Regions from separate parts of the Paenibacillus albicereus genome, predicted to be linked through region 2. Evidence: predicted binding sites of a transcription regulator. Region 2 holds the regulator's gene; each other region holds the start of a gene.
What was found. Region 2 encodes LexA, which represses DNA repair genes until DNA is damaged. Its sites were predicted from a motif close to CGAACATATGTTCG; they were not measured.
Positions count from the first base shown of each region.

Region 1: the regulator LexA is predicted to act here: its motif matches at 1,263-1,276, upstream of HGI30_RS12785 (DNA polymerase IV).
Region 3: the regulator LexA is predicted to act here: its motif matches at 1,135-1,148, upstream of HGI30_RS15320 (YhjD family protein).

Region 1 covers NZ_CP051428.1:2,876,236-2,878,435, reverse strand. The annotation lists gene HGI30_RS12795 (DMT family transporter) at 1-81, shown strand, start outside; gene HGI30_RS12790 (GNAT family N-acetyltransferase) at 235-1,041, shown strand; gene HGI30_RS12785 (DNA polymerase IV) at 1,349-2,200, shown strand, end outside.
Region 2 covers NZ_CP051428.1:2,476,206-2,478,405, reverse strand. The annotation lists gene HGI30_RS10935 (DUF896 domain-containing protein) at 1-35, opposite strand, end outside; gene HGI30_RS10930 (LysM peptidoglycan-binding domain-containing protein) at 197-466, opposite strand; gene lexA (transcriptional repressor LexA) at 881-1,504, shown strand; gene HGI30_RS10920 (hypothetical protein) at 1,667-2,200, opposite strand, start outside.
Region 3 covers NZ_CP051428.1:3,426,053-3,428,252, reverse strand. The annotation lists gene HGI30_RS15330 (hypothetical protein) at 1-235, shown strand, start outside; gene HGI30_RS15325 (hypothetical protein) at 257-454, shown strand; gene HGI30_RS15320 (YhjD family protein) at 1,217-1,561, shown strand; gene HGI30_RS15315 (DUF4145 domain-containing protein) at 2,023-2,200, shown strand, end outside.

The DNA of each region.
Region 1 (2,200 bases), 400 kb from region 2:
ATCGGCCGCGCCTCCGGCCGGGCCGGCCGGAGGCCCCGAGAGGCGGCGCCTCTCGCGGGGGGAGAGAAGCTGCGGGCATGACCGTTCGGCGGGCCGAGGACGGGGTGTACAAAGGAAGGGGAAAGGGATAGACTGGAAAAAACGGAAGGGCGGACGGGCAAGGCGGAGCCGGGCCCGTCCGCTATCGCAGGAGAGGTTTGCCGCGCCGAAGCGGCCGAAAAAGGAGCGTGGAGCATGCGGCCTTATCGTCCGGGAGACGGCACGCTGGAGCAGGAGCCGTTCGCCCGTCAGGAGACGGCATTCAATTTGATCCATGCCATCAGTGCCGTGCCGGAGTCGAGGCGGCTGCGCTCGGCCGACGGGCGGCTCGTCTTCGCCCAGTCGCCGGGCCGAAACGGCTGGCTCTGGCTGTCGCCGGAGCTCGGGCCGCAGGAGCGGGAGCGCCGGCTGGACGAGCTGGACGAAGCGCTGGCGGACGCGCTTCTGCCCGGCGTGTCCGGCTCGCCGGACGAGGCGGAGCGCTTCGCGGCGCGGCATGGCGCGCGCACGGGCAGGCGGCCGCGGGTCAGCATGGTCATGGAAGCCTATGAGGCTCCCGCGCTGCGCCCGCCGTCCGGCGTCTCCGGGCGGATGCGCCTGTTCCGCGCGGACGAGCGCGAGCTCGCGGCGGAATTCCTCGCCGGCATGGTCCGCGACGTATACGGCGAGCCGGCCGACGCCGCCGGCCAGCTGGCCACGGCCGACACGCTCATCCGGGCGGACAAGCTCTACGCATGGGAGGACGGCGTCGAGCCGTCCGCGATGGCGGGCTACGGCGGCGCATCGCCTCGGCACGGGCGCATCAACGCCGTGTACACGCCCCCGGAGCGCAGGCGCCGGGGCTACGGCGGCGCGCTCGTCGCCGCCGTAGCCGGCCGCATCGCCGCCCAAGGCCTCGTGCCGATGCTGTACGCGGACCTCGCCTATCCCGACTCCAACCGCGTCTATCGCCGCCTCGGCTTCGAGCCGGCGGGCGTCATCGCGGACATCAAGCTGGATTGACCCGGCAAGCAGCCGACAAATCGCCCAGACGGCGCAAGCCTCGGCCGGCTCGGACCCTGCGGGGGCCGCACTCTCTGAGGCGCGTTCTCCTCCTGTCGGATCGCCGCTGCTCAGCCCGGAAGCCTCTTCGGAGGCCTCCGGGCTGTTCGGCGTGAGCTTCCTTATTTTCCCCCTTGCATAGGGAACATACATTCGGTATATAATACGTCTAGAGCAAGACGCGAACATACATTCGTTTCAGCCATCAGCAGGGAATGCGGCCCGCTCTCCGCAGGGTCCGTTCCCTAGAGAGCAGGAGGTGTGCCCGGTGGAGAGAGTGATCCTGCTGGCGGACTGCCAGTCGTTCTATGCTTCGGCGGAAAAGGCGGCGCATCCCGAATATCACGACAAGCCCGTGGCCGTCGGCGACCCGTCGCGGATGAACGGCATCGTGCTGGCGGCGTGCCCGCTCGCCAAGGCGCGCGGCGTGACGACGGCCTCGCGGGTCGGAGAGGCGCTGGCGCTCTGTCCGGAGCTCGTCGTCATCCGGCCGAGGATGCAGCGCTACATCGAGGTGTCGCTGTTCATCACGCAGATTTTCGAGACGTACACGGATCAGGTCGAGCCCTACAGCATCGACGAGCAGTTCCTCGACGTGACGGGATCGGCGGCGTACTACGGCGGAGCGAGGCGGACGGCGCTCGACATCCAGAACCACATCCAGCTGTCGACGGGCATCTGGTCCCGGGTCGGAATCGGGCCGACCAAGATCCTGGCCAAGATGGCCACCGACAACTATGCCAAGAAAAGCCCGGAGGGCGTGTTCGAGCTGAGCCGCGAGACGCTGGATTCGACGCTGTGGACGCTTCCGGTGCACCAGATGTTCATGGTCGCCTCGCGGATGACCCGCCATTTCAACCGGATGGGGCTCCAGACGATCGGCGACATCGCGCGGCTGGAGTTCCCGGAGTTCAAGCGGCGGATGCGGCTCGAGATGGGGCGGCAAAGCGACATCCAGGCCGGCTACTACTGGCAGACGGCGCGCGGCATCGATCCGAGCCCGGTCGTCTCCGGCATCCGCCATCCGCTCAAGTCCGTCGGCCACGGCAAGGCGCTGCGCTGGCGCATGTACCGCTGCCTGGCGGACATCGAGGTCGTGCTGCTCGAGCTGGTCGTCGAG
Region 2 (2,200 bases):
TCGTTGATCCGGTTGATCAGCGCATTGATATCCACTTCCGATTCCTCCCCCCCTCAGCCGAAAATGCGGTTCCTTCTCACTTTGAACGATGAGGGAACACATGTCAAGAAAGCAGCCCGGCCCTCGGGCCGAGGCCGGAGGGCTGAAGAGAACAATCTATGGCTGTCGATAGAAAAGGCCGCATGCGGGCCGAAGTTCAGCGCGAGGCCGGAATGATGAGCGTGTCGCCGGGCTCAATGGACGGGGAGGAAAGTCCATTGCGCTTCTGGAGGCGATAGACGCCCTCTCGGGTATCGTCCGCGATCCCGTGGGCCGATGCGATCGACCACAGCGTATCCCCTGCGGTGACGGTCACCGTGTCCTCTCCCGGGCGAGCAGGAGCGATCTCCGCTCCTTCGGCGCCGCCGACGCCCCAGAGGCTGACGAGAAGCAGGAGCAGCAGCAGTCCCGACACGGCCCAGGGCATCAGCCGGCGCGAAAGCCTTGCGGGGAAGGGACGGGACGCAGCTCGCCCCAGGCGCGTCTCGGCTCGCTGCAAGGCCGTACCGGAAAGGGAACCGCGCCGGATCCGGCTCGAAGTGCGGCGGACCGGTCCGTTCATGGGCGAGAGCCCGTCGGCCGCAGGCAACGACCCGACTCGTTTTGGACTGCTGTATCCCGATAACGTCAACATGATATCCACTCCCCAAACATTTGTTCTGGCATCAGATTAGCACGAACGCTTGTTTCCGTCAACGGCATTTTGGAACATTTGTTCCCTTCGCTGCGATCGGCCGGGCGAACAGCTGTTTCTCGAACTTATGTTTGTACGAACTCGGGTTCTGTGGTATACTTTTGAAAAACAAGCTGGTCTACTATATCTAATTCTGGAGTGAGTGCGATGTCTAAAGTGTCCAACCGCCAGCAGGCGATTCTCGACTTCATCAAAAACGAAGTCCGCGACAAGGGATACCCGCCTTCGGTCCGCGAGATCGGCGAAGCGGTAGGGCTGGCATCCAGCTCGACCGTCCACGGCCATCTCGACCGCCTGGAGAAGAAAGGCCTGATCCGCCGCGATCCCACGAAGCCGCGCGCGATCGAGATTCTCGACGGCGATTCTCCGGCAGAGCTTCCCTTCCCGACCGCAGTCAGCAAGATTCCGGTCGTCGGCAAGGTTACGGCCGGCGTGCCGATTACCGCCACGGAGAACATCGAGGAGTACTTCCCGCTTCCCGCTCATTTCGTAGGCGATCACGACGTGTTCATGCTCAGCGTCATCGGCGACAGCATGGTCGAGGCCGGCATACATAGCGGCGATTACGTCATCGTCCGCCAGCAGTCTTCCGCGACGAACGGCGACATCGTCGTCGCCATGACGGAGGATGACGAGGCGACCGTCAAGACCTTCTACAAGGAGAAGGACCACATCCGGCTGCAGCCGGAGAACGCCTCCATGGAGCCGATCCGGCTCAAGAACGTCAGCATCCTCGGCAAGGTCATCGGCTTGTTCCGGGACATCCACTAAGCTTGTCCGACGCTCCCGGCCGCCCGCGCGAGAATGCGGAGTACGGTGCCGAGTTTCCTTCATTACCCAGCCTTTTTCGCCCTTATTCACCGAAGCGCGCACTCCGACAGAGTGCGCGTTTTTTTGTCAAAGGTTCTTGTTTTTCGCGGTGCCACGCGGAGTTCAGCCGAACTTCTCGTAGAAGAATTCATTCAGATAAACGAGACCGGTGCCCGGGAATTTGAACCTCAAGACGAAGCCGGAGCTCTCGATCTGGATGCCAGCAAGGTAGCGGCTGCGGGCATAGGGCAGCACGAGGCGCTTCAGTCTCGCGTTGTCGTTTCGGCTGATCGCCAGCGCCACCAGCCGCGCGTAGGACGGATTCGATGCCAGCCGACGGTAGAGCGGCACGATGGCGCGGCTGATCAGCCGCAGCGCTTCCGGCTGGAAGGTGAACTGAGCCGTGCCGGGGACGATCGTGGTCGCGTTCGTATAGCGCTCCAGCGGCGGCGGGACTCGCAGATCGACAAAAAAGCCGATGCCGTTCGTACTGAACGATTGGACTTCCTCGCGCGGGACGAACCGGTTCAACAGCCTGAGGAGCGTATCGAGGTCCGCCTCTCGGACCGCTTCGGACCAGCGCTCGGCGAATCGCCTGCTGCGGAGGAACTCCCGGTACAGCGGCAGCATGGCCCCCGCCGCACGCGACAGGGCCGA
Region 3 (2,200 bases), 950 kb from region 2:
GGTGCTGGAGGGCCAGATCAAGGACATCGAGTCCGGGGCACTCGAGAGGGCACGTACAGTGCGTGAGGAGATCGAGAGACGGCTCAGGAGCTCCAAGCCAGGCGACAAGGTCCTTGACTCAGCATACGGCGTCGTCGCGGTCGTGCGCGCCAACCAGAAGAGCCTGACGATCATGTGCGATTCGGGGTACAAAGAGGCAAGGCCTTATTCGCTTATTGTTGGGCCCTGCGCTTAAAACATTCAGGAGGTGCTGCAGATGGCTACATACCTAGTCGGCGTCCGCTGGGAGAAGGAGCGCATTCAGATTGAGGCAAAGAACGGCACGGACGCCAAGCGTAAATATTGCCGGCTGAAGGGGCGCAGATACAACGATCCGTGGTGCGGGGGCTCGATCCTCACAGCCGAAATCGTGCGTTCGAGCAATTCCAACCTTATTCAATCTCAACTCGGCTGAAACTCGCACGCAGACAGGACTCCATTTGCTTTTGGACATGGTATATTGATATTGTCAGGATCGAGAGAGACACCGCTGAGGCGTGAACGCCTTGACGATCCAGCCGGCCCAAGTGGTCGGCTTTTTGCATGCGGTGAAAGCTCCTCTCGAACCTTGCCGCCATATGTAGAGGTGCATCATGGCGTAACCTATTGCAAGACGGCCAGAAACGGCCCGAATTCGCGTTCCGGTGCCCTTGACCCCTGGCTGCCCGAATGCCGTTTACTCCATGTAGGCGGCCAACAAAGGCTTCGTCCGCTGAGCCCAACAATCAGCGGTCACCATTCACGCCGATCCTGTAGAGCCACCCTTCGGCTCATTCCTCTCCCCTGGGCCGCGACTGCAGCGGCTAAAGATCGGATCGCAGGCGCAAGCGACCAGCGTCAATAATGGTCGCACTCTTACCCAAGCTGCTGATTGATCGGCGGTTTGGGTGAGGGTACAATGTATAAAACGGAGGGGATCCTTATGCGGTTTGAAATCGGACAGAAGGTCCACAACTACCACCAAGGCGTTGGAACGTATTTGGGGTACGAGGCTTTGTCTGGATGCGACCTTGTTGATTTCGGTTGGGGCGCGGTAAGAGTTTGTGGGTTCTTTTTAACCGCAGCTGACTGACGTCAATATTTTCAACTGGTATAAGAACGAGTGTTCGCAGTATACTATCCCCAGAGGTGATCTGCATTGGGGATGAATTTAGCGCCGACAAAACGAGAGCAGGAAATGATCGAGGATGTGGCGATCCTTGAGTTGATGCCAGGTAGGTACGAGAGGGCTTATGAAACGCTCGAGGCCAATCGCAACATCCTAAACAGGCTTTACTCGGCCTGCACCTACGGCATGGCAATTTGGTCCGCTCAGAAGCTGGCTGAGCTGCGTAAAGAGCTGAAGGCGGCCAACATCTACGTTCTTCGTTTGGGGATGGAACGGGGGACGATCCTGGTGCCCTATAGGAGCAGGTCAATAACCGACGTCCTGAGGGTGCATCCAGAGGAAGCAGAGCGTAGGATCCAGGCGCTCATCGGGGATTACGCTGAGCACGTTTTCGGGAGGAGGCCGGACCTCTAACCGATTCGTCGTATGAAAAGGAGCCCGGGGAGTAATCCCACGGGCTCTTATCGTATCCGAAACTCACAGACGTTACGGATATAATATGAATCGTTGATCTTTACTGATATGGGATTCACCATCTGAATGATGCCTCCATAGTCCAGCAGCTCACCATGCATCCAGACGGATACTGGAGTTTGGCTGAGCATAGCAACGAAGAAATGCTTGTTTTGCCTGAGTATCTTGTTCTTCGGGGCGTTCATTGTTGGAGGGAGTCCAAGAATTTCGCTATGTAACCAATGGCGGCAAGTGAAGCTAAAGCTAGAATGAAACCAAAAGTGATTCTACGAAACTCCCCAAACAAGGCGTCGGCAATACGTAAAAACATCAAATCATCCCTTCCATCTCTTTACTCGAAAGATAGCATATATTGCAGATATTTGGAAGATGCTGCATACTGCTAGGATGGAGGGGATATATTGAAATCTATTTTATTTGAAGTGAAGAAAGATCAAATAACCGTTCTTCCAAATCCAAATTTAGAAAGTAAATTTCCATATCTTTGGTATCACAAAATTAATATCCTACCTGCATTTTCTGTAGGGCACTTTATAGGGTATCTGGGTTCTTTGGCTGGAGTTTCTACGAATGAAGATA